DNA from 4 places in the Bacillus sp. Marseille-Q1617 genome. Region 1 is predicted to be linked to each of the others. Evidence: riboswitches for the same ligand, from Rfam matches in the RefSeq annotation. Region 1 holds a riboswitch; each other region holds the start of a gene.

Region 1 (7,759 bases):
TCAAAACTTGTACGCACCGAATACAACTTCACTCAACCAGCCGCCCCAATCCAAATACATCAAAAAAACCAACACCCATAAAAGAGTATTGGTTTTCTCATACCTGTTATTACTTAAGAGCTTCAGCTTTCAATACTTCAGCTTTGTTCGTACGCTCCCAAGGAAGGTCAAGATCGTTGCGGCCAAAGTGTCCGTAAGCAGCTGTCTGCTTGTAAATCGGACGGCGAAGATCGAGCATCTTGATGATTCCTGCAGGGCGAAGATCGAAGTTGCTGCTTACCACATCAACCAATACATCCTCAGAAACCTTACCCGTTCCGAATGTATCAACCGAGATGGATACAGGCTGTGCTACACCGATCGCATACGCCAATTGAACTTCACACTTTTCAGCAAGGCCGGCAGCCACGATGTTTTTCGCTACATAGCGCGCTGCATATGCAGCCGAGCGGTCAACCTTCGTCGCATCCTTACCGGAGAATGCGCCGCCGCCGTGACGTGCGTATCCGCCGTATGTGTCAACGATGATTTTACGGCCTGTAAGACCCGCATCACCTTGAGGACCGCCGATAACAAAACGGCCGGTAGGGTTGATGAAGTATTTTGTTTTTTCGTCGATCAGTTCTTTAGGAACAATAGGATCGATGACATATTCTTTCAGGTTACGCTGGATCTGCTCAAGCGAAACTTCAGGGTGGTGCTGAGTTGAGATAACGATTGTGTCGATGCGTACAGGCTTATCGTTCTCATCATATTCAACCGTTACCTGCGTTTTACCGTCCGGACGAAGGTAAGGAAGAACTTCTTCTTTGCGTACTTCAGTCAGCTGGCGGGATAATTTATGTGCAAGGGAAATCGGAAGAGGCATAAGCTCCTTCGTTTCGTTGCAGGCAAATCCGAACATCAGACCTTGGTCACCTGCACCGATTGCATCGATTTCTTCATCAGACATTTGTCCTTCACGCGCTTCAAGTGCTTGGTCCACACCTTGGGCGATATCGGCAGACTGCTCATCGATTGATGTCAAAACTGCACAAGTTTCTGCATCAAAACCGTACTTCGCACGTGTGTATCCGATCCCACGGATCGTTTCACGGACGATTTTAGGGATGTCCACATACGTATTTGTTGTGATTTCACCTGCAACAAGGACAAGACCTGTTGTAACAGATGTTTCACATGCTACACGGGCATTCGGGTCATTCGTTAAAATGGCATCAAGAATTGAATCAGAGATTTGGTCACAAATTTTATCTGGATGTCCTTCCGTTACGGACTCAGATGTAAACAGACGACGTTTTGTTGACATTAAGGTTCCTCCTTAAGCATAATTGCCGATTTCCACCGACAAAACAATTAAACAGATACGGTACTCATTCCCTAAGTAGTATGAAGTAAACATGGTTTTTTTATAAGGAAGAGAAAAACGACCTTATATAAAAACATGAGATTTAATCACTAATGCTCCACTATAAAATAGAAAAAACCCTTCCTCGGGAAAAAGTACAAAGAGGAAAGGTTTCACATCATAGCCGCGCCTTTTCTCTCTTATCGTTCAAGGTTGTCCACCTTGCCTCAGTTTAGCACCTTCGCTTCATGGGATCCTTCCCTATTACAAAAAGGACCAACTTTCTATTTAGCAGGTTGCTGGGTTTCATAGGGTCTGCTCCCTCCACCAGCTCAGGATAAGAGTATCCGTTCAAGGTACAATAATAACGTTAACGCCAAAGGGTGTCAAATATTTTTTAGTATGTAAAGATTAACAGCATGATGCCACATTTACCGCTGGGAACAATGTTTTGATTGATTATTGGGCAGGCTTCTGACATTTATATAAGAAGAAACACGGAAACGTGGGTATATGAATGAGGAATTTCCTGAGGACAAGCATAAACTGCTTAGATAGGGAGAAATAAGTTGCGTTTTTAAAGGAAAATGTTACAAGTTTAAGTCACAATATAAAAAAATGCTAAATAGTATAGACTAATAAATTAATTGTGTTATACTATTTTTGAAAAGATACAACAACAAAGTGGTATTTAAATTTATATAAAGGAAGGGTTCTAATGAATTCAGTGAGCATGTCTAGTGAGTTAACAGAATTACTTAGCGGTCAAAATATCAAAAATCAACTGTCTGTTTCACAATTAGTGGAAAAAGTTCTTCATAGAAATGAAGGCGTTTTAACTTCTTCAGGTGCAGTCAGAGCTGAAACTGGCAAATATACAGGGCGCTCTCCTAAAGATAAATTTACTGTAGAGGAGCCTACAACAAAAGATAAAATTGATTGGGGAGCTGTTAATCAGCCAATCTCCGCTGAATCATTCGATAAATTATACCATAAAGTCCTTGCATACTTAAAAGAAAAAGAAGAAGTATTCGTCTTCAACGGATTTGCAGGTGCAGATCCAAAACATAGACTTCCGATCCAGGTAATCAATGAATTTGCGTGGCATAACCTTTTCGCGCATCAGCTGTTCATCCGTCCGAGTGCGGAAGAGTTAATCTCACATAAATCAGAATTTACGATCGTATCAGCTCCAAACTTTAAAGCAGACCCTGCTGTGGACGGGACAAATTCTGAAACATTCATCATCGTTTCTTTTGAAAAACGCATCGTCCTGATCGGCGGAACGGAATATGCAGGAGAAATGAAGAAATCGATCTTCTCCGTCATGAATTACATGCTTCCTGAAGCAGACATCCTTTCCATGCACTGTTCGGCAAATGTAGGACGCGAAGGCGACGTCGCACTATTCTTCGGCCTATCCGGAACAGGCAAAACGACATTATCAGCAGATCCCAACCGCCGTTTGATCGGGGACGACGAACACGGCTGGTCACCGAATGGCGTATTCAACATCGAAGGCGGCTGCTATGCGAAATGCATCGGCCTGACTCGTGAAAAAGAGCCTCAAATCTTTGATGCCATCCGCTTTGGATCCGTATTGGAAAACGTGGTTCTTGATGAAGAATCCCGCATTCCGGATTATGATGATAATAGTTTAACAGAAAACACGCGTGCAGCTTATCCGCTTCAAGCAATGGAAAACATCGTGGAGCCTAGCGTTGCCGGCCACCCTAATACCATCGTATTCCTGACTGCCGATGCATTCGGCGTCCTGCCTCCGATCAGTAAACTGACGAAAGAGCAGGCTATGTACCATTTCTTAAGCGGTTATACATCTAAATTAGCAGGAACTGAGCGCGGAATCACTTCACCGCAGGCCACATTCTCTACTTGCTTCGGTTCTCCTTTCCTGCCGCTTGCCGCTACTCGCTACGCAGAAATGCTCGGTAAGAAAATCGATGAGCACAATGCAGAAGTCTACCTCGTAAACACTGGCTGGACCGGAGGAGAATACGGTGTGGGTAACCGCATGAAGTTATCTTACACACGCGCAATGGTGCAGGCAGCCTTAGAAGGTGAACTGACGAACGTTGAAACGGAAACAGACGAAATCTTCGGATTGAACATTCCGGTACATGTACCAGGTGTACCTGATGAAGTGCTTCAACCGATTAAAACATGGTCTAATGAAGAAGCGTACAAAGTGAAAGCAACTGAACTTGCACGCCAATTCAACGAAAATTTCAAGAAATTCACAAACGTACCTGCCGAGATCGAAGCTAAAGGCGGTCCCGCTGTAAATTAATCACATTTATTTCAATAAGACCCGTCGAACACGGCATAGTGTTTGGCTGGTCTTTATTTTTGGCGTCGGTTTTTCTGGGGGAATTAGCGAAAACCCTGTGATTATCAGTCTTACCAATGAAAATTGAAGTTATCGACGTTTTATAAGGCTTATCAACGAAAATTCTAGGTTATCAACGTTTTATAAGGCTTATCAACGAAAATCTTCGTTTATCAACGTTTTTTTGATTTTACCAACAATTCTACAACAATCGACAAAATCCGAAGTTACCAACCCGGCAATCCACGGGGCACCAGTCCGGCCCTCTCCTCGCCGGCTGCGCTTCCCTTGATTTCCTCCACCAAATCCCAACCAAATAAAAAAAGAGGATTCCTCCTCCTTTTAAATAAGCTATAAGCGTTTCTTCTTGCCTGTAATCAGATTCCATAAGAACACGACCACGGCAATGATCAATAAAATATGGATGATGGCTCCGCCGATCTTGAAGATCAGTCCCAATAACCACAGGACAACAAGTATCCCGATGATGGTCCACAACATGTATACCGCCTCCTTCATCATGTATTGTTGCTAACTTTCCCTAAATTGAGCTTTTTAAAACAACAACGAATATTTTTTGCAAATTCCTCTTTACTAAATATTAGAAATATTGGTAATATATCAATTAAACTTATAAAGGGGATAGTGAAATGATCAGAGTATTAACCCAGGCAGATGATGAGCAATGTCAGCAGTTGATCCAAATGCAGCCTGCCGAGAATTTATTCATCATCGGCGATATAGAGGCATTTGGCTATGAACAGGATTTCCAAACCATTTGGGGAGATTTTGACGAGTTGGGAAGACTGAGAGGGGTCCTCTTAAAATATAGGGAAAACTTCATTCCGTACTCCGCAGGAGATTTTGATGCAGAGGGATTCGCCGACATTATTAATCACTGCGATGATTTCAGTATCATGTCAGGTCTAAAGGCGGTCACTTCAAAGGTAGAACCTTTCTTAACGAGGGAATATCAATCAAAAAGGCATAACCGCGGCTCATTGTCAAATGAGGAACTTAATCATGTTGAAAAAGCCTCCACGAAAGACCTGCCCGGACTAGTTGAACTCTACAAAAAAATCCTTGAGTTCAGCGGGGGAAATTTCACTGTGGAGAAAAGAAAACATGGTATGGAAAAAGGGGTCGCGCGCAGCTACTACATTAAAAAAGACGGCATCTATGTATCCTCCGCCTCTACCACTGCTGAAAACAGCATGTCTGCGATGATCGTGGCTGTGTGTACCCACCCTGATCATAAGAAAAAAGGATATGCGACCGAGTGCATGACCAGACTGTGCCTTGATGTACTTCAGGAAGGCAAGGAGCTCTGCCTTTTTTATGATAATCCTGAAGCAGGCAGTATCTATAAGAATATCGGCTTTGAAGATATCGGCTATTGGATGATGTACAAATTTTAGACGTGGGGAATGCCAAGAGGAAGCTCATTCCCCCTCATCCCGCCCCATCAAAAAACTGCACTATAAAAGCCGGATCTTCTTTCGAAGAGATCCGGCTTTTTCAATTAAGCAGCCGCTTCTTGACTGCCCTGTATCAATTTCGCCTGCACCAGACGTTTTCTAACCGTAATACCTATCCAGCTGGCCAGGAATGCTTTGATAAGCCCTACTACGATAAAAGGATACACTCCCGCTGCCATAGCCTGCGCCCAGCTCAGATCGGCCACATATTTCAATTGGATTGTACCAAGTAACAGGGTGATGACCATCCCTGCTGTGTTTGCGATCATGGCCATTGTAAGGTTGAATTTCGTCTTTTCTAAGATCAATCCTGTAATAAATGCCGCTGCAATGAACCCGAAAATGTAGCCGCCGGTAGGGCCGACAAGCACCTGCGCTCCCCCGCTGAACCCGGCAAATACCGGCACCCCGACCGCTCCAAGTGCGGCATAGCCAATCATGGCAAAAGCTCCGTATCTACTTCCGAGAATCGTCGCTGTAATCCCTACCGCCAAAGTCTGCCCGCTGATCGGGACAAGCGGAAGCGGAATTTCAATCTGCGCAAAAATCCCTGTTATTGCAGCAAAAATACTGCATTGGATGATCATTCTTAATTTTTCCCCATTCATTCTCTGTTCTCCCCTTTGTGTAAACTATCAACAATTTAAAGTTAACACACTTTTTATCGTTCGGGAAGAACCTTAAAGATTTTTTCCACAAACCAGCGAATGATATACGAGAGGGGGAAATAGATCACGAATGACCACCACGGTTCCCAATGATAAGCCTTGTAATAATCAAGCCATCTAAAAAATGGCTCACTGATAAACGAAGCCCCGCCCGCTAACACCATATTGGCGATGAAGAATGCCTTCCCCTTCGGAAAATGATAATAAATGAACATATAGCTGACAGGAATCAAGGCGTAATCAAAAAAATAGGCCTTTGGATAAATCGGTAAGAGTTCGGTTGGATATCCCCAAAAACCCAATTCAAACCCAAATCCATCCAGATTCGCCGCAGCTATGATCCAAACCATCCCGAGAAAAAGGACCCTCGGCAGCTGCTGCCGATCCACCAACTTCAATATCTTCACCCAGAGGCCGATCATTAAGACGACAATGATCCACCACTTCAGAGTAAGGAAATTATATTCCATCCAATAGTCGATATTTAATTTTGCCGCTCTCATTAACCCACTATGAACGCTGTCATACTTTTCAATCATCTGTTTACCTCAGTTTTTTATTAGTATGAGAATTAATCCCTGTATTTATCAGCAAATAAAAAAGAACCTGATAACCAGGCTCTTAATTGGTCCTATTCAGCGATATCAGTTTGTAAGAAATCGTTGTCCTTCCTTCATGCCATTGTATCTTTTCTATACGTGCATATCCCCTTGAATGGCTTTTCTTTGTCGTCCGAATTTCGATTGGAGTGTGCATCGGATATAAGCGGTAACCGTCTTTTTGCAATTGAAAAAGATTGTCTTCCTTTCTGACCTCTTTCCCTTTCGTGACAAGCGTGGTATTAAGCTCGAGCCCCATTCCCATGGTCATTCCCCTTTACTTCTGTTTTTTCATCCAACCACAAAGCATAGAGACAATTTCACGGTTTTTCAGCGGGGGAAAATAATGCGTGAAATCTGAAAAATAATATGACTCAACGGATTTCCCGGCCTCTTTCAGCCTTTTTTCTAATCTATATGCATGATCGATCGAAACGTTGTGATCTTTTTTTCCGTGAATGATCAGGACAGGAGCTGAGATTCCTTCAATTTCATACAGCGGGGTCCGCCACTCATAGCGTTCAGGATATTTATTCGGACTGCCGCCGATCACCCTCTTCATCATCCTGCGAAGGTCTTTCCGCTCTTCATAGGTCAGGAACATATCGGATACCCCTCCCCAAGTGACGATGGAAGTGACGTCTTTCCTTTCAATGCCGGTGAAGAGTGCCATGACCCCTCCCCTGGAAAAACCGAAGACATGGATCCGCTGGTTATGTACGCGTTTGTATTGTTTGAGCAGCTGATATGCGGACAAGGCATCTTCACGGTCATCCCCCGCAAAATCTTCATTCCCTTCCCCGCCACGGTTCCCGCGGTAAAATGGCGCGAACACGATAAATCCTTGCTGGGCAAATTGGGCAATCCGGGCGGGACGCACCATCCCCACTCCTTTAATTCCGCCTCTTAAATACAGAAAGCCATCATACTCTCCTTCTTGTACCGGCTGTGCAAGCAGCCCTTTCACTCGCAGACCTCCTGACAAATAGACGATTTCATAGAGCTCGACATGCGGGTTCGGGGATGGAAATAACGTCTTTTTCACAATTGTTCCGTTTATCATACTCTCTTCCTTTCAAAAATCACTCTGGGTATTCACACATTTTTTACACGTCACATAAACTATTTTATCAAATCTCATATTCAACTTGTCATGGTTCTCTATAGGAGCATCCTACCCCTCTATGATGATGTAAAACCGTTTAGAGGGTATTAGTATAGGCTTTTGTTTCATTCAAAGGAGGAAAATATTTATGAAAAAATGGAGTCGAATCGTCTTCACCCTTCTCTTGACCACAGTACTCACCATCGGCTTGACA
Region 2 (7,759 bases), on a different contig from region 1:
TAATCCACCAAATACGGAAGCGTACTAGACATCGTCAAATCATGAAGGTTTCCTGAGTACACACCGGATAGTACAGGTGCAATTTGGTTCTCGACAAGTTCCCGCCCAAAGAACGCTTCCAAAAATTCACCTACCGAACTCTCTTTTGTAAATATCTTGTTGGGAGTTTCCAAATCCTTACACGCTTCACGTTTGCCATCTTCTGAAACCAACGTACTTTCCATTAACGATTCTATACTCATCGGAATACCGAAAATCGTATCTTCGGGAATCTTATGCAGCTTCGCGTTCATGTAGATATAGGATAGCCCTGTTTCGTTATACACAAGTTCATCCTCTAGCTGCAATTCTTCTATTAAAGCCAGCACACCCTCATTTCTTGCAACAATCGAGTCTGCCCCCGTCTCCATGATGAACGGATGTTCCTTTACGGTTTTAATCTTTCCGCCAAGCTCTTGATCACGTTCGACCAGTATCAATTCGATATCAATATTATTTTCTCTTTTTAATTTATCGAGATGGTACATCGTTATGAGTCCTGTGATGCCCCCGCCAACTACAACAACCTTTTTCATCGTCATTCACTCCATATGCAGGTTTATACCATTAGCCTATCACTTTTTATTGTGAAATCATAAACAAATGGGGAATTTATTGTGACTTTTTAATGAAGATTCTGTGTACTGGATGCTTAGAGACTAAAGTGGAAAAATCTTCATCTCGCATTTATTCATACTTGACAACTCGGAATACTATGTATTAAAGTATATCTAACTTATTAATCATGAATAACTTATCAAGAGAGGCAGAGGGACTGGCCCGATGACACCTCAGCAACAGATTCTGATTTCACGGAACACTGTGCTAATTCCATCAAGCCGAAAGCTTGAAAAGATAAGATGAAGAATAAAACTATTTAAACCTTCTTCTTATCTTCGGAAGAAGGTTTTTGTTATGTAAAAACAATAAAGACTTTTCTCATGAAATAAATGATAAAAGGGGTGCAAGATAATGGGAAAAATCATTCGACATACTTTAGAAAGACGCCGGGAGGAGCTTATAAACAAACTGATCACCTATAACATTTTCAAGAAGAACGGCAAACAACTGTTTGAATTGACCCTGCAAGAACTCGAAAAGGAGTATCAAGAGGCAAAAAGTCATTGCCATCCTCACAGCAGCGCTTCCTCCATCCATTGGAAAAATGTAAAGGCCCGTCCCTCGGCACGTTAAAGTACTGAAGGACGGACCTGTTTATGCGATATTTCTGCAAGCTTCTGCACACTTAAAGCAGGCATCTGCGCATTTTTGACAGTGATCGTGGTCATGCTTTTTGCATTCGTTTCCGCAAGCTTCACAGATGGATGCACATACTGAAGCAAGCTCGGATGCAAACGGCGTGCCTCTTACCAGTGCCTGTTCTAAAAATCCGCACATGTCTGAGCATTCACGATCTAAACGGATACAATCCGCCATCATTTTAACATCATCCTCACCAAGGCATGCATCGTAACAATGATTGCAAGCCTCCATACACTCATGTAATGTTTGTACTAATGATTGATACTTTTCGTGTGACATTAATTAGTTCCTCCTTGTTTTTTATTCTATCATTCTTTATCCGGGTTTCACCTTCTCTAAACAACATTCCAAAAATTCGTTTCAAGATTGAAAAGGATTCATAACCCGCATAGGTTATAGTTTCCCGCGTTTTTTGCAGAATTTATGCAAAAAACGGAGAAAACGAAAAAAGCTGCCTTATCACAGCAGCTTTTCGCAGACACACTTATCCATTAACTTCTACAACATCTTCCTTGTAAAACTCTGCGAAGATTTCTGCAAATGCTTCCGTTGAATTATAGAGCTCGACTAAATTATTTTCTACACCACCGAATTCCAGGAGCATGGCTCGCTCGGTCAAGTCCTGATTGTAGACACCGTTTCCTTCAGCTTTCGTTTTAACAAATACCCCGCGGCTGATGCCGGGATATTTCTTTTCGAGTGCGCCATTCAATTCTTTGGCGATGGCCAGATTTTTTTCGAAATTCTTGTTTTCTTTACCTACGATAAAGAATAATCGTGCATATTGCTTCCCATTAATTGTTTTAGTGGTGATTTCCCTGGGCTGGGAGTCACGGTGGATATCAATCAGGTAATTGAGGTCATTATTTCCGGCAAGTGCTTCTTGAACCTGCTCCCTTGATAATTTATATGACTCATAATAGGTCCAGTTCTTCTCTTTCAGTGCCTGCGTAGTATCTGTCTTATCCTGTACGGCACCTATCCCTCTTTTCGCAAGTTCTTGTTGAAGCTTTGACCCGATCGCAATGACGTTTACTTTTTCATTCGTACTGGCAGGATTTTCGGTTTGATTATTTTTAATAAGCGGGCTAAATGCTTCCCAGCTGTGGGAATGATAAATAAAGACAGATTTCTTATCGACTTCTTCAACGGTTTCTCCACTGTCGCCATTTGCCCGGTCAATCTGTTTCTGATCAAACTCCTGATTCTTCAATTGTTCCTCAGTCGGTGCGGGCGATTCTACAGGCAGGTTGGTTATATCCGTCCCTTTCCCCGCTACGGCTATCTGGGTATGGTAATTTTCAATCCCCGGTATCTCTCTTCCAAATAAACTGCGGGGATCAAACAACGAGACATTGGTTACACTTTCAAGCCAGTCAAAGTCGGACTCCAATTCCTCTTCATTCATTACCCTGAGTGAAGTAATCTCTTCAGATAGAAGCTTCAAGAGGGTCTCTTTCGGTACCATATCAGATACTGTCGAGTAAAACAGCGTGTCCACCTTCAGCTTGATTGCCGTCGCAGATATAAGCCAGACGGAAAAATAAAGAAGGATAATTCCGAGAACCATCATTCTTGCTAAAGATTTCATAGTCACAAATACTAGTAGGGGTAGGGTGCTATCTTTTCTGGATTTGTACGCCATGAATGAACTCCTATACTTATAAGATTTACTAGTTCACTATATGCGCAACTTGCAGAATATAGAATGAAGAGATAAAGGTTCATTCTTCTTTACTAGAAGGGCAAATTTATGAAGGCAGTACAAATCACACTTTAATTATGTAAACTTGATAGGTATAGTGGGTGTAAGTAGAAAATTTCCGTATTCTTAACAATTGATTGGAATAGGTATGCTCATTAATTTAAATCGAGATTTCAAAAATATTCCGACAATATTCATCATATTATTTAGTTGTTTTGGAGGCTTCTCCGAATTTTTTTAAGCGAAAAGAACTTCCTTCATCTTCTGAAAATCCCATAGCGGCAGCCTTCTGCATTACTTTATCAAGCATATTCGGGAAAAGATTCATTTTCATTTTATAGTTGAAAAAATAATAAGTTTCAGGTGTCACAATTACGCCCTCCTTGATAGGTATATAAATATTTAATTGTATGATATAATTTATACTTAATCAAGATTAAATTATTTTGGGTCTACGAGACTGTATTTAGTCAATCCCTCTATAATATAGAAGGGAGACGTTTTATGTCATTCGATACAATTCTGCGAATGCTGAAAACTCAAATTGATTTTAAAGAAAGTGAGATTATTCACACTTTCAGTTCGGAGGACCAGACACCTGTACTTTCCGTCATATACCACTTTGACACGGAAACGTTCTTGTTAACTTATATAGAAACCCAGCAAACCAAGAAATATACAGATATTATTAAGTTGGCGGACATAATCGAACGACATCTTAACCAACAGCCACAGAAAGTATAATCATAGAATAACCGCCCCGCTGCTCATTGCCGGGGCGGTTTTAGTTTAGGATAATTTTGAAATGAACATGCTTGCAATGCCGAAATATACGAGCAGTGAAAAGATATCGTTGATTGTTGTAATGAGTGGACCTGAAGCTACGGCAGGATCAATATTAAACTTATAGAGAACGAGCGGAATGATGGTTCCTGCTAGTGTTCCGATTATGAGTGTGATCAATAGTGAACTACCCACTACGATTCCAAGTACGAAGCTTCCCTGCCATATGAATGCAATGATCGATATCAATATTGCACAACTAAGACCGATGATGATACCTACCCATAATTCACGAAATATCAGCTTCAAAACCTGTGTTACGTCCAAGTCTTGTGAAACCAGCCCCCTTACGACTACTGCAAGGGACTGTGTACCTGTATTTCCTGTCATACCGGCTATCATCGGCATAAAGAATGCCAGAGCGACTGCAGACTGCAGTGTATCTGAAAATCCGTCTATGATACTGCCTGACACAAGACCGATCAATAACAAGAGTATGAGCCACGGCAGCCGTCTGTATGCAGCCACGAACGGCTTCGTGTTGAAATCAATCGCTTTACCGGAAGCAGATAGCTTTTCAATATCTTCGTTTGCCTCTTGGATCACTACATCAATAATGTCATCGACCGTAATGACTCCCATCAGTTTATCATCTTCTTCTATGACAGGGATCGAAACGAAATCATAGCGGCTGATCAATTTCGCCACTTCTTCCTGATCGGTAAGAACGTCAACTTTGACCACTCTTGTAAACATGATATCTTCAATTTTATCCTGCATTTCCCCCAGGAGAAGGTCTTTATAAGAGACAACCCCCACCAGCTTTTTACCCTCATCTATTACATAAAGGTAATTCAAATACTCGGCAAGTTCGGCAAAATCCTTTAGTTTATCGACAGCTTCTCTTACCGTATAATGTTTTGAGATCCACACAAATCGGTTATTCATGAGACGCCCTGCCGATTCAAGGGGATAGTTCATCATGTGCTGAACTACATCAGATTCTTCCTGTTTCATTTCAGACAACAATTCTTCAATCTGATCAGGTTCAAGATCGGATAAAAGTGTGGTCAAATCATCATTTTCCATAAGATCAAGCACTTTGGTCGACTTTTCAATGCCTAATTTCTGCAGGACTTCCAGCTGATCCTCACTCTCTAATTCCTTCATCAGCTCTTTAAGCTGGGAGATGGTCAAGAATAGGAGAAATTTATTACGATGTTTTGCAGGCAGGTGCTGATACTGCTGTGCCATGTCATATGGCTGCAGTTCATCCATGATTTCCTGAAAACCCCGCTTCTTTCCTTCTTTTAAGCTCTGAATTATTTCAAGTGTGAGTTCATACTCTGCAGGTGATGCTCCCATTGTTTTCAACTCTCTCTTTATATAATGTCATTGATATCATACCCATTATCACCCATAATGAACATAGTTAAGTGAATCAATTCTAAAGAAAAGAGATGCTTTATTTTGCAAAATTATTTATTGGTAGGACTAGCGGGTGCCGTCGGTTCTCTTTTAAGGTTTGCTCTGGGTGCCTCGGTTCATTCACATTGGCAGTATCACTTTCCTCTAGGCACACTGCTCGTTAATTTGACCGGCAGCTTTATACTGGGATGGATGACCACATATCTTTTTCAATCCAAGAAAATGCGTCCTTCCGTGAAGGCAGCTCTGGGCACGGGTTTAATTGGATCTTTCACAACGTTCTCTACTTTCAGTGTGGAGACCATTGAATTACTGCAACAAGCACAATGGCTTTTCGCATTTCTATACGTGATATTAAGTATGGCCGGCGGACTCTTCATGTCTGGGGTGGGCTTTAAAACCGGCAGCATTCTGTGGAAGCGGGAAAATTCAGTCGTGGAGGATAATGATTGATGCTTATTCAAATAATCATGATCTCACTTGGAGGGTTTTTCGGTGCTATATCCAGGTATTGGATCAGTCTATGGTTTGGGAAACATTTTTCTGCATCTTTCCCATTTGCAACATTACTAGTCAATTTAATCGGTTCTTTTTTATTGGGATACACGATTGGTGCCGGTTTGGAAGGCCCGATTTATTCATTCATCGGTATCGGATACTTCGGTGCTTTTACAACATTCTCTACCTTCAAGCTTGAGAACATCCATATGTTTGCAGGAAAAAAATTCAAGGTCCTTGCTGTTTATCTTACTGCAAGTTATACATTCGGGATCCTCCTCGCTTTTGCTGGTTTTAAAGCAGCCGGTATTTAAAAGAACCCTCAATCAACACCGACAAGAATGTTCAATAAAAATAGCAAAAGTGTTCCCGGCACTGCAGGAACACTTTTACTGTACGAACAAATAAGGAGGTACTCTTGTCTATACGGCGGAAGTATATAGACGAGAAAGCTTGTTCATGGGCAAAACCGAATGAAGCTTTCTTTTACGGTGACTAAAGGATTTTTAAAGCCGTTTTGGAACAACCGCATTCTTTTTTGCCGATTTTCTGTTTCTCTACTTCACTATATGTACAACCCTGCACCTGTGTGCAGACAAGCACTTATTATTTTTAAAAATGGTCAATCCCCCACCTATCCTCTGTTTTGAAAGAAAATATTCAACAGGTACATACAGATTAACCCTGTGATACAAAACAGCAGCACATACACTGCCATCACGGATATACCAAGTCCCGTCCAGCCCCCTATGAAGAAAATGGAGACCGGAATGGATAATAGTGCAGCAATCATTAGACTGAATAATATTCTGAAAGGTAGATAACTTCTCAGTATTCCTTTTATCTGAAGGAAATGCAGGATAAGTGACAATACTATCCCGCTTCCTATTACGTACGCCACAAGGGAACTTTCCATATCTAGACCTCCTCATTCAAGAGATTTTTCTTTGGAATCAACTCTTTTACTTCAGTGAATACTACTACGTGATTACTAAATTAAATAAAGGAGAAGATACAAATGAAAAAATACTTTATTGTATTCACCGCTATTCTCATGACGTTGACAATGGCTGCCCGGCTTCCAGAAACTCAGGCTGCCAAAAAAGAATGCGTGAGCCCCGATGCCCTAAAGCTTAAAGAAGACATGCGAACCCTTTGGAACGATCATGTAATTTGGACGCACAACTATATTGTTAGTGCTGTCGACGGTCTGGAAGATCAAGAAAAAGTGCTTGAAAGACTGCTTCAAAACCAAAAGGATATCGGAAATGCCATCAAACCTTTCTATGGAGAAAAAGCAGGAAACCAACTTGCTGAGTTATTGACAGAACATATTGTCATTGCCGGTAAGATCGTCGAATCTGCAAAAGCTGGCAATCAGGCAGAAGTAGAAAAACTAAATAAAGAATGGTATCGGAATGCTGATGATATCACTGCATTCTTGATTGGAGCAAATCCCAACTGGTCTGAAAAAGAGTTGAAAGAGCTCTTATATATGCACCTAGACTTTGTTACAAAAGAAGCAGTAGCACGTATCCAAAAAGATTGGAATCAGAATATCGAATCGTTCGATAAAGGCAGAGCACACATTTTCCACTTGGCTGATGCTCTTTCTAAAGGAATAACAAAACAATTCCCACAAAAATTTTAAGGCAGGGTAAAAAACGCTGATATGACTTCTTTCAATCAGTCAGCGTTTTTTACTTATGTATATTCCCCGATTCATAAGTTAATTCGGATTGTTCAAATCAATTTCTTTTAGTACTCTCGCAGGGTTTCCTCCAACCACTACATTTGAAGATACGTCCTTTGTCACGACGGATCCAGAAGCAACCACCACATTGTCTCCAATTGTCACACCCGGATTAATGATTGCACCTCCGCCAATCCATGCATTATTCCCAATGGTAACCGGCTTACCAAATTCAGGTCCCTTGATACGTTCATAGGGATTGACCGGATGTGCTGCGGTATAAATATGCACCCCTGGTGCGAGCATACAATTAGCGCCAAATCTGACTTCACATACATCAAGGATGACAC
Region 3 (7,759 bases), 490 kb from region 1:
GATCCCCCCAATGTTCAGCGGCACCGTCGTCACTGAAAACACTGTGATAAAAGGAGACTTTCAATCATTAATCTGGAAGTTAAAGGAAGTCTGATAAGAAATCCCCATATTGATGGAAATTCAGGCTGATTTGTTTTAAAGTAAAGAGTGGTATGAATTTAAGTACAGGGTTGACCTACTTTTTTTCAAAGAAAATGTACTTTTGAATAATAAAACCGGCTCCAGCTGTTGATTGGAGTGCAAGGCGAAGACTCCTGCGGGAGAAGTGGCCAATGTGAGACCCCACAGGAGCGCAGCGACGAGGAGGCTCACGGGTCACCCGCGGAAAGCGAAGTCTTGCACGGAAATCAACAGCGGCTTTAGAAGAGCATTCAAAATAACAATCAAAATGCAAGAGAGAAGTAAGTCGAGCGGCCCGCTTCTCTCCCAGGTAAATAGCAATAAAGGGGGAAGTGGGATGGCCACTTTAAAAGACATAGCACAAAAAGCGGGAGTCTCACTCGCGACCGTTTCAAGGGTCCTGAACTATGATGCTTCACTGTCCGTAACGGACGAAACGAAGAAGAAGATTTTCCAGATCGCCCAGGACATGAATTACAAAACCCTGAGGAACCGGAAAGACCCTCAGCAAATCAGCGACCGACTCCAGTTTGGCCTGGTTTATTGGTACTCCGATCAGCAGGAAATGGCCGACCCATACTACATGGCCGTCCGCAACGGGGTGGAGCGGGAGTGTCAGGAAAGAAACATCGACCTCGTCAAGCTGTTCAAGAACGGTAACACAATCGACCCGACCAGGCTTTCAGAACTCGACGGCATCATTGCGGTCGGGAAGTACAGCCAATCCGAAATCGATGCTTTTGAAAAAGCAGCCCGCCAGCTGGTCCTCGTCGATTACTCACCATCGGATGACTACGACTCCGTGGTCGTCGATTTCAGGAAAGCGATGACCGAAGTGCTCGACTACCTCTTGAGCCTAGGCCATAAGAGTATCGGATACATCGGCGGAAAGGAATACGTCCTCGATGAAGAGCCGATCCGGGACGAACGGGAAGTCACGTTCCGGGAGTACCTTTCATTGAAAGGACTCCATAACCCCGCCTTCATCTGGACGGACGGGAACTTCACGTCGGAAAGCGGCTACAGCCTCATAAAGGAAGCCCTGAAAAAAGATGATGTCCCGTCAGCCTTCTTTGTCGCATCGGACTCGATGGCGATCGGAGCGATCCGTGCCCTTCATGAAGAAGGAATCGCCATTCCGGACGAAGTGTCTATCGTCGGATTCAATGACATCGCAACATCAAAGTTCCTTCAGCCTTCCCTGACGACTGTGAAGGTCTACACGGAATTCATGGGTGAATCAGCGGTGGAACTCCTTCTCGACCAGATTCAATCAAAGCGGGAATTGGCGAAGAAAGTAGTGGTACCGGTTCATTTAGTGAAGCGGGAGAGCTGCAGCGAAGCGGCTGATAAATAAGGAGAAGCTCTTTTTGGATCGTTGGTCCGGGAAGGGCTTTTTTTTGTTTAACAGTGGTTTTGCCAAAGATTAGTACAAGTGAGCCTGGCTCAAAGGGTCTGGTTTGAGCCAAGCTCGATCTCTATGTTTTGAACCATGCACCGAAGCAGCGCCTTTGAAGGAAAGGCTTCAATCCATTCGGGTGCCAGGCACAATCCGGCTGTTCTGTTCCTGGCACAATTAGCCCCTTTTGTGCCAGGAACAATCACCCCCTCGTGTGCCAGGCACAACCATAATCCAACCTACCCATTCCCCGTTCCCAACCTCCCCAATAAAAATATTTCAAACCAAGGTGTCCTTTTCCTCCCCCGATCCCTATATAAAAGGTGAAAGGAGGTGAGGCACCATGGCAACAGCGGATTTGAAAGGAACAAAGCTGAGGTTTGCATACAACGACGGGATGGATGAGAAAGGCAACCCGAAGTACAAGTACAAATCATACAGCTACATCAAAGGCTCGGCTACTCCGGATGAGATGCACAGCGCAGCTCAGTCACTCGCAGGTCTTTCAGAGAAAAACTTATTCAACGTAGAAAAGATTCAAAACTTCGATATCAACGCGTAATGACGTTGAAATTTAAGAGGGAGGAGGAGATCTCAACATGGCAAAGGTACTTGAATTAGAATTTAAAACCGAAACTGGCAAAACAGCGAAAATCAGCGTCAACGATCCCATCGACCCGATCGATACAATCCAAGTCAAAGCAGCAATGGACAACTTGATCACAACCGGCGTATTCGGAAGCTCAGGCGGCGCGCTAGTAAGCGTAGACGGAGCACGTGTGGTAGAACGTAATGTGACGGATTATGAAGTTTTATAATAAGTGACCCAAGCCCACCTCGTAATCTCAATACGAGGCGGGCTTTTCAATTTTAATTAAACGTTTGTTTAAACCTTCAAAACCTTTCTCCATCGAGGATTTGAGACGTTAATCAAACGTTTGTTTAAAAGTTAAGTGCTTCCTCCAAGGAAGGTTTTTGTCTTAATCCATGGTCAACCGTAACATTGATTAATTGTCTCACTCCAGCGTTGATTGTAGTAGAAGACGTAGACTCCTGCGGGAAAAGCGAAGCAGTGGAGACCCCGCAGGCAAAGCCGAGGAGGCTCCACGCTCGCCCGCGCAAAGCGAAGTCTTCCACGGAAATCAAAAGCGGTATACAAGGAAAATTTTTCAGTTCAGCCTATCCCCTTTAACCACAGCAAAGAAATCGCTTACATAAAAAACAAACTCAAAATCCCTTATTGACTTCCCAAAACAAACCATATATCATCTCCTATAAGATTAAAAACTTCGAAAATTAAATACTTTCAAATTATCAAGAGCGACCGAGGGATCAGGCCCTGTGACGTCCGGCAACCTCCAATTATGGAACGGTGCTAATTCCTGCAGAATGGATTTCATTCTGAAAGATAAGTCGATGACATAAACGCGATGCTTCTTTCAGTAATTGAAAGAAGCATTTTTTATTTGGCCAAACATCAATACATAAAGAAAAGGGGTGTGAATGATGATCCAAATCAGAAATCTAGTAAAAGAATACAAAACAAAAAAGCAAACGGTGCTTGGTGTGGATAATGTCTCCGTCACCATTCAAAAAGGAGAAATTTTCGGTATCGTCGGTTACAGCGGGGCCGGAAAAAGCTCGCTTATCAGATGCCTCAATTTACTGGAAAAGCCGACATCAGGGGAGATCATCATCGACGGACGGGACTTGACGAAGCTGAAATCCAGAGAACTCCGCCTCGCACGCCAGAAAATCAGCATGATTTTTCAGCACTTCCACCTCATCAAAGCGAAAACGGTATACGAAAACCTTGCTTTTGCCTTGAAAGCAGCGAGGGTGCCAAAGGCAAAGATCGAACCAAGGGTGACAGAACTGCTCGAGATGGTGGGGCTGAGCGACAAAGCTCAAGCCTATCCGGCACAGCTGAGTGGCGGCCAGAAGCAGCGGGTCGGCATCGCAAGGGCACTCGCGAACAATCCTTCCGTCCTGCTGTGCGACGAAGCGACTTCGGCGCTGGATCCGAGCACGACCAAGTCGATCCTTAAACTTTTAAAAGACATCAACAAACAACTGGGACTGACCATCGTCCTCATCACGCACGAAATGGAAGTTGTAAAAGAAATCTGCGACAGGATGGCCGTCATGCAGGACGGCAGAATCGTGGAGGAAGGCCCTGTGTATGATCTTTTCGCCAACCCGAGACAGCCGCTTACAAAACAGTTCATCGAAAACATCCTGCAGTTTGAACTGCCGCCTCACTTACTGAAGAGCCGGACGGGCAAGCTGATCAAAATCCAGTTCAAGGGCTCTATCGCAGAAGAGAGTGTCGTATCTGAAGTGTTCCAAAAATATAAGGTCCGAGGCAATATCCTTCATGGGAAAATCGAGTATATCCAGGAAACGCCGCTGGGGATTTTCATCATGGAGCTGATAGGAGAGGATGCTGAAATACAGGCCGCCATCCGCTACATAACAGCTAAAACACAAAGTCTGGAGGTGCTCGACCGTGCTGCCTGATTCATTGATTGCGATTTTACCAGAATTAAATAAAGCATTCCTGGAAACCGTCTATATGGTCGGGATTTCATTGGCCATCGCGATCCTGCTGGGCCTGCCGCTCGGTGTCCTGCTTTTCGTGACAGACAAGGGATTGTTCCTGCAAAACGGCTTCATTAAAAAAATCGTCGGCTTCGTTGTCAACATGGTCCGCTCGGTTCCGTTCATCATTTTATTAGTTGCACTATTACCTCTTACAAAAATATTGACGGGAACGACGATCGGACCGACGGCGGCATCCGTTTCGCTGTCTGTAGCGGGGATTCCGTTTTTTGCAAGAATGGTAGAAACGGCCCTTCGCGAGATTGATAAGGGAGTCATCGAAGCCTCGGTGTCGGTGGGGGCGAGTCCATGGATGATCATCAAGGACGTCCTGCTGCCGGAAGCGAAGCCGGCCGTCATCCAGGCCATCACCATCACAACAATCAGTTTGGTCGCCTATTCCGCTATGGCAGGAATCGTAGGCGGAGGCGGTGTCGGTGACCTGGCCATCCGTTTCGGCTACTACCGTTATGACAATACGGTCATGATCACCACGGTCGTCGTCTTGATTTGCTTGGTGCAGCTCATCCAGTATACGGGCGATGTTTTTGCAAGATTAGTAGATAAACGATAAACAACCTAGGGGGAAGATTTCATGAAAAAGTGGTTTTTACTTTTAGTAGCAGCATTGACAGTAAGTTTGCTTGCGGCGTGCGGTGGAGAAGAAGCAAGCTCGGAGGATAAAAAAGAAATCACGATTGGGGCGACATCAGGTCCGTACAGCGACATGGTGACAAAAGCCATCAAACCAGGGCTTGAGGAAAAAGGATACACCGTTGAAGTAAAGGAATTCAGCGACTACATCCAGCCGAACAACGCACTCGCGCAGGGGGACCTCGACGCGAACCTGTTCCAGCATAAAATCTATATGGAAACATTCGCAAAGCAGCACGGCATGGAGCTTTCGGAAGTCATCGTCGTACCAACAGCACCGATGGGCATCTACTCGAACAAATTTGATTCGATCGAAGACATCAAAGAAGGAAGCGCCATCGCCGTTCCAAATGACCCGACAAACGCTGCAAGAGCGTTCCAAATCCTAGAGGATGCGAAGCTGATCACATTGAAAGAAGGAACAGATCCATTAACGGTTTCTGAAAAAGACATCGACAAAAACGTGAAAAACCTTCAATTCAAACCGATCGAAGCGGCACAGCTTCCACGGGCAGTGGAAAGCGTTGACCTGTCGGCAGTCCCAGGGAACTATGCACTGGCTGCAAAAATGGATCTGCTTGACGCACTGCAGCTTGAAAACATGCCCGACCAATATCGCAACCGTGTCGTCATGAACACCAAAGACGTCGATTCCCAGCTTGCTAAAGACATCAAAGCAGTCGTCGAAGCAGCTGAATTCGAAAACGTCATCGACGAAGAATTCAAAGGCTTCGGGAAGCCGGAGTGGATGGAATAATTTCATACTTTAATGTAGTGAGGGACGGGCCATTAGCTTGCTAAAGGCCCGTCCCTCGTTGCGTTAGTGCATGAAAACCCCGGAAGTTTTGTTCATACAACCTCTTACCCTTTCATATACTTTACTCACGTTGGTTATTCATTTCCAATTTGGAATTTCAGGAAATTAGAGCATACAAGTTAATACCTTTGTGTAGAGACCCGGAGAATTCACATCATGAGCTTAGGCACACCTAGGTTATGTTTGTGATTCTTTTTTTTGTCCAGGATTGCTTTGAATTGTACCAGGTACACCGGTTGTATTTTGTACCTAGTACAGGATCGACGTGCTGTACCAGGTACAACAGAGACGATTTACACCTGGTACAAAACTGATGAAATGCACCAGGTACACTGGCTGTATTTTGTACCTGGTACAAAACCGATGAAATGTACCAGGTACACAAAAGAAAGCAACCCATAAATGAAAACGCTGTATATGTATCAAAGCCAAAGTGAACAAGGAATCGGCGAATGCAAGGGGGAGAAAATGTGAAAAAGGTTGAGCTCATTGATGTATCAAAATCATACGACAAAAAGAATGAAGTCATCACCAATATTAACGTGACGGTCGAGCCTGGCGAATTCTTTGTGCTGGTCGGGCCGTCCGGCTGCGGGAAGAGTACGATGCTGCGGATGATTGCGGGGCTGGAGGATATTACGGCGGGTGTTCTAAAAATAGGAGACGAGGAAGTGAATAACCTGCCGCCGAGCAAGCGGAATATTTCGATGGTTTTCCAGAACTATGCCCTCTATCCACATCTGTCTGTTGAAGAGAATATCGTTTTTGGCTTGCACGTAAAGAAGATCCGGAAGGCAGAGAGGAAGGCGCGGTGTGAAGAGACGGCGAAGATGCTTGGTCTTTCTGACTATCTGAAAAGAAAACCCCGCGAGCTTTCCGGCGGGCAACGACAACGGGTGGCACTCGCCCGCGCCATCGTCAACCAGGCCCCGATCTGCCTGATGGATGAACCGCTCTCCAATCTCGATGCCAAACTGAGGGCACATATGAGGTCGGAAATCAGGCAGATTCAACGAAAGCTTGGAATTACGATGATTTACGTCACCCATGATCAGGTCGAAGCGATGACGATGGGGGACCGGATCATGATTCTTCACGACGGAAAGATCCAGCAGATCGGGAAGCCGATCGATATCTATAATAACCCTGCCAATCCTTTCGTTGCGACCTTCATCGGTTCTCCTCCGATGAATATCGCTGAAGCGGAGTATAATTCGGAAACTTCGCAGCTCCATTTTGGGACCGATGGTAAAATCGCCATTCCAAAAGTAGATGAGAAGTTCATGAAATCTGGCCGCATCATTGTCGGCATCCGCCCTGAACATCTGAAAGCGGCCACAAAAGAAACCGAAGAAGGGGACAAAATCAATGTTGAAGTCATCAATGTTGAGGTTCTTGGAAACGAAACAATTTTCTCCTTCATGCTCGGTGAAAAAGAATGGATGGCCAAGTGGACCGGTCAGTGGCGGATCAATGTGGGGGACGTGATCCCTGTTGTCATCAATTACGAGTCTCTTTGCTTCTTTGACAGTGAGACACAGCAGATCGTCAAAACCCCGACGGATATTGAAAACTATATGTTTGACCAAGAGGTGCTCAAATGAAGGCCGGCCTGAATGCAGCACCGCCAAGCCTTTGGAAGAGGTCGCTGAACGTCAGGACCGCCATGCTCTATCTTTTTCCTTCTATCTTATTATTTGCTGTGTTCATTTTTTATCCAATGTTCCGGACACTGTATCTCAGCTTTTTCCTGACCGATCAGCAGGGGACTGCCGCGTTGTTTGTCGGCCTTGAAAACTATGCTTATTTACTCGAGTCGCCAGAGTTCAGGAACAGCATCAAGGCGACCTTCCTATTTGTGCTGTATACAGTCCCTATCGGAATCATATTGGCGCTTTTCCTTGCCCTCATTGCCAATGAAAAATTGAAAGGGATCGGCTTTTTCAGGACGATGTATTCCTCGTCCATGGGGATATCGGTAGCGGCTTCCTCGGTGGTATGGTTATTCCTTTTCCATCCGAGTGTCGGAATGTTCAACCGGCTGCTGCACCTCCTGCATCTGCCTCAGGTGCAATGGCTGCTCGATCCCGAATGGGCGTTGATATCTGTGTCCATTTCGACCATCTGGCTTAACACCGGATTCTCATTTTTAATCATCCTCGGTGGTC
Region 4 (7,759 bases), on a different contig from region 1:
CGGGGGGACGAGTGCAGGGGCGGCCATTATGAGCGATGTCATGATCACAGGAGGAGACAGCTTAGGGGGATTCAACCAGGAATTCACCGATAAAGATTATGCGGATGCTTCAAAGGAATATGCTCCAGTCTACATTGAACAAGGTCTTGGTTTCTTTCAAGGCGGCATCATTGACCAGCATTTTAACGAGCGATCACGCTTAGGGAGGCTCGCGGCGGCTGCATTTGAATATGGCGATGAAGGAGAGCTTGCGTTCGGGATCGATGAAGATACGGCCATGGTTGTGAATAATGAGGAGCAGGTGGTCAGCTTCCTGGGAAGAAGCGGAGTCGCTGTAGTCGATATTAACGATGCCGTTCTTTCTGGAAAAGAAATGAAAAACGTCGATATCAGTTACCTGTCGCCAGGAGACAAGCTGAAACTCGAAACGAACGACATTATGATCTCAGAAGATAAGCTTGAAACAAAGGGATATGAATACTATGGCTTCAATCCTCTGCCGGCAACCGGGGTCCTGACTTCGTATGGGACACTTCAGGATTATCTATCTTATTCTTTGGTTGATAACAGCCGGACTGATCGCATCCAAAGCTACCTCTACGACAGTACAGGGAACGGGTTCGCATTATCATTTCATCAGGCCGGGGATACAAACGGCTACTGGGGTTATCAAGATGGTCAGAAGGATTCGTATTCCTTTGTCCACGTGAAGATGGACGCCAAGCCAGTGAATATTTCTTTTGAAGAAGATTCTTTTTTATTCCCTGAATATAAAGAGTCCACCTTTTCTTATCAGAAACAACCTTTCAATAAAGAGACAAAGGGAAGTCTGATCATGGCAGGAGGGGCTCTGGGCAGCAGTAATGAAGAGGTATATAAAGCCTTCATTGACAGAGCGGGTGCTAATGGAAAGATTGGAATCATCCCTGCAGCAAGTTCAAGTCTGAAGTCTTCCCTTGCATTCAAATCGGACTTGGTCTCATATGGAGTATCTGAACATACGATTGACATTCTTCCTTTGGCAAACCGGGATTATAAGGGTACCGAAGCAGATGAATCACGATGGGTGAAAAACAAGAACGATGAGGGTTTTACAGCTAAACTATTAGACTATGATGCCATATGGTTTGTAGGAGGCGATCAGACGAGAATCACCGATACCCTTCTCAACGAAGATGGAACGAGGTCTAAGGCACTGGAGAGTATTTGGGCGATCTATGAAAATGGGGCGGTACTTGGAGGGACGAGTGCAGGCGCAGCCATTATGAGTGATGTCATGCTTGCAGGCGGCGGCAGCCACGACGGCCTTGTTCAAGGATTCACTGAAGAATATGACAGTATGACTCAGCAGGAAGGAGGAGCTGTATACCTTGAGCAGGGCCTTGGATTTTTCCCGCATGGAACCATCGATCAGCATTTCGATAAGAAAGCAAGGCTGGGAAGGCTCATCACAACTGCCTCTACTCATGGTACCGCTGGGGAATACTCGTATGGAATCGATGAAGATACTGCTTTGATTTTTGATAATCAGACAGATTCCCTGACAATCAAAGGGAAGGGCGGGGTATCCATTGTGGACCTTTCTAAAGCAGAAATGGATGAAGCTGTTCCTAACAAGTATAGAAATATAAAATTATCCTGGATCAAGTCGGGTGATTCACTCAATGTAAAAACGAAAGAATATAAGATTAGTGATCATAAAGTGTCTACTAGTGGAGCGGAATATTACGATTATGAAGCAGCTCCCCATTCGGGAGTGCTGACTCCACATGGTTCGCTTGGTAACTTCATATCCTACAGTCTGGTCGATAACGCACTTGAAGAAAGTGTGAAAAGTTATAGCTTTGATCAAGGAAAAGGATTTGAGCTGACCTTCAGAAAAGGACAGGATACGAGCGGGTACTGGGGCTACAAGGATGGTAATAAAGATGATTATTCGTTTACAAATGTTGAAATGGATATTATCCCTGTCCGGGTCGGAATTAAGTGATTATTTGTTGATCTAGTGGCACTGCCGGATCATCCTGACGCTTTTACGTGAAGACATAAAAAAGAGACAAACCCTCGAGGGTTTGTCTCTTTGCTATTTATGACCGTGCGGTGCTCGGCTTAGGTGCTTTTGAACGGGTAAACTTCGGCAGTGCAAATCGGATCGCAACCAATCCGGATACTGCTGTCAGAATCGGATAGAACGCATATGGAATAACACTTAATGGCGAGATTCCTGCCGTTTCTGCTACTAATAACGCTTGTGCTCCATATGGTATCAAGCCTTGTACGGAGCAAGAGAATATATCCAGGATACTTGCAGACTTACGGGAATCGACTCCGTAATTTTCACCGATTTCTTTCGCAAGCGGCCCTGCAATGATGATTGAGATCGTATTGTTTGCCGTACAAAGGTTGGTTGAACTGACAAGTCCTGCTGTTGCCAGCTGTGCTCCTTGTGGAGAGCGGATCTTGCGGGTGGCAAGATAAAGCAGCGCCTGTATTCCACCATTATAACGGATAAGTTCAACCACACCTCCGATAAGGACGGTCAAAATCACGATTTCAGCCATGCCGGTCATTCCATCAGCAACACTTCCAAAATAGCTGGAAGGTGTGAAGCTTCCATCGGCAAATCCGATGATTCCCGATAGTACGATTCCTCCGAATAAAACAACAAACACATTCAATCCTGCCAATGCACCTATGATGACTCCAAGATAAGGAAGGATCTTCACCCAGTTAAAGGCATCGGCATCCACCGTTGACTGGTTGCCTGCCGTAATAAAGTATAAGATCACCATCGTTAGGATGGCTGCAGGAAGAACGATAAAGAAGTTCACCTTGAATTTATCTTTCATTTCCGTCTTCTGGGTACGGACGGCAGCAATCGTTGTATCAGAGATGAATGAGAGATTGTCGCCAAACATCGCACCACCGATGACCGTTGCCATCGCAACAGGCATGGCGATATCCGTACCAGAGCTGATTCCGACACCGATCGGGGCAAGTGCCGCGATCGTACCCATTGAAGTACCCATGGATAATGAAACAAATGCAGCAATTAAAAACAGTCCAACAATAACAAGGTTTTCTGGAAGTACAGAAAGAGCTAGATTCACCGTCGAATCTACAGCGCCCATTTTCTCAGCGACTCCCGAGAATGCTCCAGCTAAAAGGAAGATGAACACCATGATCATAATATCTGGATGTCCAGCTCCTTTGGCAAAGCGCTCCACTTTAGCATTCAGGGAGTCCTTCCGGTTCATGAGCAGCGCCACTACAGCAGCGATGATGATGGAGACTAATACCGGGAATGCGTAAAAATCTCCTGAAATGATTCCCGCCCCGAGAAAGAGCGAAACAAATATGAGTAATGGCAGTAAAGCCAGAAGATTTCCTTTTTCTTTAATCATATGAACAACTCCTTTGACAATTGGTTATTGATGAATGGATTGCGATGGGAAATATGTCACCAGCGACAAATTCGCTATCAGGTCAACTTTTTCAACGTAACCCGCTCCCAACGATAAGGGTATTACCTCGCTGGATAATAATAAAAACCTCTTCTCGACAAGAAGAGGTTTCCAATAAAAGAAACACTCTTCTTATCTTTCAAGCATCATGCTTGCTGGATGTGGCACAGCACTCGTAAAGAGTCCGCTGCCGAGACATCATAGGGCCAGTCCCTCCGTCTCTCTGGATAAGAAGAATACGTTATATTCATTTGAAATTATACTTACATACTTTAAGGCGTTTAAGAAGAAAAGTCAATCGGAAAAATGTTCATAGGACTATAAAAAGTTTTCCAGCCAATATGATTCATTCAAATGGAATCCCATGCTAATAAGATTTCTTAAAGATTGAGCCACAGATGCATAGTCTTACTTTATCCATAAAAAGGATTTACAATCTTCTAGAATAGGTCTAGTATTATAGGGATAAAAAATCATCTGGGGGATACAGAAGTGGAAAAAACGGTACGTAATCAAGTCTTTACTTTACAAGGCTTTTATTTTTTGACGTTTTTTGGTGTGGGGAGCCTGTACCCGCTGTTAAGCGTGTATTTAAGTGAAAGTGTTGGGTTGAATGGGTACCAAATCGGGACGATCATGTCGATCGGCCCCATTATGATGATATTCTTTCAGCCTATCTGGGGAATGGTGAGTGATGCGACGAATCGACCGACCCAGGTGCTGGCCTTCACTTCATTGGTTGCCGGGATGTTTGCCCTTGGGTATCTCGTGACCGACCTTTACTATGGAATTCTTCTGATTGCGATTATGGTCGCTGTTTTCCAGAGTGCGATCATACCCGTTTCAGACAGTATCAGCCTGAAGTATACAAGTAAAGTCCGTTATAACTATGGAAATATACGATTATTCGGATCATTGGGCTTCGGTGTTGCCGTGTATGTGATGGGGAAATTATCGGAAGGTTTCATCGGCCCGACGATCATTTTCTACGCATTCTTCGGTTGTCTGGTTCTGTCGGCTCTGTTGGCTTTCCGGTTTCCAAAGGAACGCGCATCGGCCAAGCTGGACCTGAAAGCCGGAATGAAGGAGTTGTTTACGCTAAAGAAGTTTTTGATTTTTCTAGCCGTCACCTTCATGGTTTTTGGTCCAAACCTGGCCAATAATACGTACTTCGGTTTATTTGTGGAAGACTCAGGCGGGACATATGCCGGAATTGGTCTCGCTTTCCTGATTGCAGTACTGTCTGAAGTGCCATTTATGAGAGTCGCAGGGAATTGGATTGACCGGTTCGGTTTGCTGTCGGTAGCGGCCTTGGCAGGGGCGGCTTCCATGCTCCGCTGGCTGTTCTACTTTACTGAACCAAGTCTTTGGCTCGTCTACAGTTCTGCAGTCATGCAGGGCCTTGCCATCGGGCTTTTTGTTCCGGCCGGCCTGCGTTATATCAGGGAAATAACGCCTGCTCATATTACGGCGACAGCTGTCACCATTTATTCTGCCATCGGAAACGGCCTCGGAAACTGGTTCAGCACGTTTGTCGGCGGCTTCATTCTTGAAACCTTTTCAATCTATGCGGTCTACTTGTTCTTTGCCGTTCTGTCATTAATAGGCATTCTCCTATGCTTTGTATTAATGAAAGAAGAGAAGAGGCAGGCTCTAGCCTATTAATCTATGAGACGTTTTTTAAAGAGAGATCTTTAGAGAGCGTCTTTTTTGTGGCTATGTTAAAACTTACAATTGTTTTTAACTGGTTTCTAGCGGTTGATTGGAGTGCAAGACGAAGACTCCTGCGGGAGAAGTGGCCAATGTGAGACCCCGCAGGAGCGGAGCGACGAGGAGGCTCACAGGTCACCCGCGGAAAGCGAAGTCTTGCACGGAAATCAATAGCGGCGTTGATAGAGAAATTTTTGCAGGCAAGAAAGGTCTTTACTCAGTGAATAGCTAATTAATAGGTTAGAAACCGATAAAGATGCTTAGTAAAAAGGAGAAAATCATGGAAGACAAAATCAATCTTATTAAAGAGAAGATCCCTCACCTGGATATCAAAGAATACCATCAAAATAAGCAGGGTCAGAATAATGATGTACTGATCATCAACAACGAGTGGGTATTCCGCTTTCCAAAATATAGAGCAGGAATAGAGCAACTGAAGAAAGAGACAGTGATACTTGATTATGCATCTTCAAAGCTCTCCATCCCTGTACCGCAGCCGGCCTATCAATTCTTTTTTCCTGAGGAACCGGGAATGGTCTTTACGGGTTATCGCATATTGCCCGGATCCCCTCTGTGGAAAAATGACATGACCGATCTTGACAGAACCCGGAGGCAGCAGGCAGCGGTGGACCTGGCTGTATTCCTGAAAGAACTTCACAGTATTTCCCCTGACTCCTCGCTGGGCTCTATTCAACAGAGTGAACCAACATGCTTTGATGAAATGAAAGACTTGCATGAAAGACTAAAGACGAAAATCTATCCGTTTATGAAGCAGGAATCGATTGATGAGGTGGATGATCGTTTTACTGAGTACTTTGGGTCCTGCCAATCTGTGAGTGCATGTATCATACACGGGGATTTTGGCTGCTCGAATATTTTATGGGACAAGGATAGGGTCTCCGGAATCATCGACTTTGGGGGGGCTGGTTTCAGTGACCCCGCTTATGATGTTGCGGGTTTATTGGCAAGCTATGGGGAAGAGTTCATCCAAATGATGATTCCTCATTATCCTGAAATAACTTCATTTCTGAACAGAGTTCATTTTTATAAAAGTACTTTCGCATTACAGGAAGCGTTATTTGGAATAGAAAACGGAGACCAAGAGGCTTTTGAAAATGGGATGGCAGGATATAAAAAATAATTTCAAAAAAATTTTCTCGTTAAAGGTTTGAATTTTCTCAAAAAGTGGTACAAGAAGGAATAAGAAATGACAAATCAATCAACTATACACTTTTTATAAATGCCAACAAACTATAAACCATAAAGGAGATCATTCCAATGAATAACAACTTCGTGTACTCAAAAGATTATGCAAACCTTGGAGATACAATTGAATTTAAACGAAAGAAGCAAATCGTGAACGGTGTGGTGACTTCTTTAAGAGAAAATACAGTCATCGTCAAAGTGAACAATGATGCTGCCAAAAAGCTGGATCTTCCTGATAACCAGACGGTTGTCGCTCATAAAAATTATATCATCGTTGAACGTGCTGAAAATGATACACAGCCGGTATTCGTTTATGACGGCTGGAACAGTGCATTAAAAGCATAAAACAGTAAAGGCTGACCTCCGATAATCCGGGAGGTCAGCCTTTTTTCATTGATTCAATCTATTTACGTACTCCTCGACCATTTCGTTGGTCACTAATTTCCGCTGGGGGACAACTCCCTGCCGTGCAAGGGTATTGATTTTCTGTGTTGCCTCATTGATCCGGTACGTTGTAAAAGCCTCGCCCGCCTTACACAGCTTTATAGCTTCTTCGATGGCTTGTTCTCTTTCCTCGTCCAGAATCATGAATTTCTGTACAAGCTGATTTTGTTTGCTTGAATGTTTGGTGATGTCTTTATGTACACTCATGTTCTCATTCCTCTCAGTCCGTTATTTTCTATGTCTTTATTATGCTTTTGTATGATGGAAATGGCAATGCTGTTTTTTCTAAGGTGGTATAGCCGTTGTTGATTTCCGTGGGAGACTTCGCTTTACGCGGGCTGGCGGTGTGCCTCCTTGGCTTCGCCTCAGGGGTCTCACCAGCACTGTTTTTCCCGTAAAAGTCTACGCCTTCCACTCCAACAGCTGGAACGGGCTGTACTAAACAGTACTCCCCACTCAACCACTACCTGGGTATATCTGTCTTTCAAGGCGAATATGAATGAAAAACCACCTACCCATACTAAAATATACCAATTATGTTATTGACTTGTACCTATTGTTTTAGTAGTTTCAAAGTAAGTGAGGGGAAGGGGGAGTCTGGTGGCAGCTATTATCATACGTACAATTTTTCTCGGCTTGCTTTGGAGTGCATATATTTACGATTCTTCGCAGGATTCCATATCCATGATCTTTTTGATGTTACTTTGCTCTCTTTCGTTTGCCTGCTTTTTCATCACACCTGTATCGAGGAATCGGCTGTTCTTATACATATGCCAGACCCTGCTGCTCTTGATTTCCAGCTTAGTAAGTCCGGAACCTTTGCTGGCCTGGGGAATTTTCTGTTATTTCCATCTTGAAGCAAGTACCCAGCTCTCTCCGGAAAAATACCAGATGTTCATGTATACTGCCATTCTCTTCTCTGGCATCGAAGCCTT

Evidence for each region. Region 1 has a riboswitch for S-adenosylmethionine ahead of metK (methionine adenosyltransferase). Riboswitches for the same ligand answer to the same signal wherever they lie in the genome.
Region 2: linked by a shared signal. The riboswitch ahead of HWX64_RS09485 (Fur-regulated basic protein FbpA) and the one ahead of metK (methionine adenosyltransferase) in region 1 are both predicted to bind S-adenosylmethionine.
Region 3: linked by a shared signal. The riboswitch ahead of HWX64_RS14265 (methionine ABC transporter ATP-binding protein) and the one ahead of metK (methionine adenosyltransferase) in region 1 are both predicted to bind S-adenosylmethionine.
Region 4: linked by a shared signal. The riboswitch ahead of HWX64_RS00580 (Na+/H+ antiporter NhaC family protein) and the one ahead of metK (methionine adenosyltransferase) in region 1 are both predicted to bind S-adenosylmethionine.

Annotation. Positions count from the first base shown of each region.
Region 1 covers NZ_CAHJXM010000002.1:1,048,771-1,056,529, reverse strand. The annotation lists gene metK (methionine adenosyltransferase) at 110-1,309, opposite strand; SAM riboswitch class I at 1,546-1,692, opposite strand; gene pckA (phosphoenolpyruvate carboxykinase (ATP)) at 2,067-3,656, shown strand; gene HWX64_RS16675 (lmo0937 family membrane protein) at 4,047-4,196, opposite strand; gene HWX64_RS16670 (GNAT family N-acetyltransferase) at 4,346-5,113, shown strand; gene HWX64_RS16665 (biotin transporter BioY) at 5,218-5,781, opposite strand; gene HWX64_RS16660 (CBO0543 family protein) at 5,835-6,380, opposite strand; gene HWX64_RS16655 (DUF2584 domain-containing protein) at 6,463-6,705, opposite strand; gene HWX64_RS16650 (S9 family peptidase) at 6,718-7,503, opposite strand; gene HWX64_RS16645 (ABC transporter substrate-binding protein) at 7,694-7,759, shown strand, end outside.
Region 2 covers NZ_CAHJXM010000001.1:1,905,620-1,913,378, reverse strand. The annotation lists gene HWX64_RS09490 (protoporphyrinogen oxidase) at 1-575, opposite strand, end outside; SAM riboswitch class I at 791-901, shown strand; gene HWX64_RS09485 (Fur-regulated basic protein FbpA) at 1,012-1,233, shown strand; gene HWX64_RS09480 (four-helix bundle copper-binding protein) at 1,255-1,581, opposite strand; gene spoIIP (stage II sporulation protein P) at 1,787-2,893, opposite strand; gene HWX64_RS09470 (hypothetical protein) at 3,210-3,377, opposite strand; gene mgtE (magnesium transporter) at 3,797-5,155, opposite strand; gene crcB (fluoride efflux transporter CrcB) at 5,261-5,671, shown strand; gene crcB (fluoride efflux transporter CrcB) at 5,671-6,030, shown strand; gene HWX64_RS09450 (hypothetical protein) at 6,351-6,632, opposite strand; gene HWX64_RS09445 (glycosyltransferase) at 6,735-7,367, shown strand; gene HWX64_RS09440 (sugar O-acetyltransferase) at 7,446-7,759, opposite strand, start outside.
Region 3 covers NZ_CAHJXM010000002.1:561,418-569,176, forward strand. The annotation lists gene HWX64_RS14245 (alpha-galactosidase) at 1-94, shown strand, start outside; gene HWX64_RS14250 (LacI family DNA-binding transcriptional regulator) at 458-1,477, shown strand; gene HWX64_RS14255 (DUF1659 domain-containing protein) at 1,863-2,081, shown strand; gene HWX64_RS14260 (DUF2922 domain-containing protein) at 2,119-2,337, shown strand; SAM riboswitch class I at 2,828-2,934, shown strand; gene HWX64_RS14265 (methionine ABC transporter ATP-binding protein) at 3,026-4,039, shown strand; gene HWX64_RS14270 (methionine ABC transporter permease) at 4,029-4,694, shown strand; gene HWX64_RS14275 (MetQ/NlpA family ABC transporter substrate-binding protein) at 4,716-5,531, shown strand; gene HWX64_RS14280 (ABC transporter ATP-binding protein) at 6,062-7,195, shown strand; gene HWX64_RS14285 (carbohydrate ABC transporter permease) at 7,192-7,759, shown strand, end outside.
Region 4 covers NZ_CAHJXM010000001.1:98,091-105,849, forward strand. The annotation lists gene HWX64_RS00575 (cyanophycinase) at 1-1,990, shown strand, start outside; gene HWX64_RS00580 (Na+/H+ antiporter NhaC family protein) at 2,088-3,404, opposite strand; SAM riboswitch class I at 3,594-3,698, opposite strand; gene HWX64_RS00585 (MFS transporter) at 3,957-5,129, shown strand; gene HWX64_RS00590 (phosphotransferase family protein) at 5,455-6,315, shown strand; gene HWX64_RS00595 (DUF2187 family protein) at 6,453-6,725, shown strand; gene HWX64_RS00600 (DUF2533 family protein) at 6,771-7,031, opposite strand; gene HWX64_RS00605 (sensor histidine kinase) at 7,425-7,759, shown strand, end outside.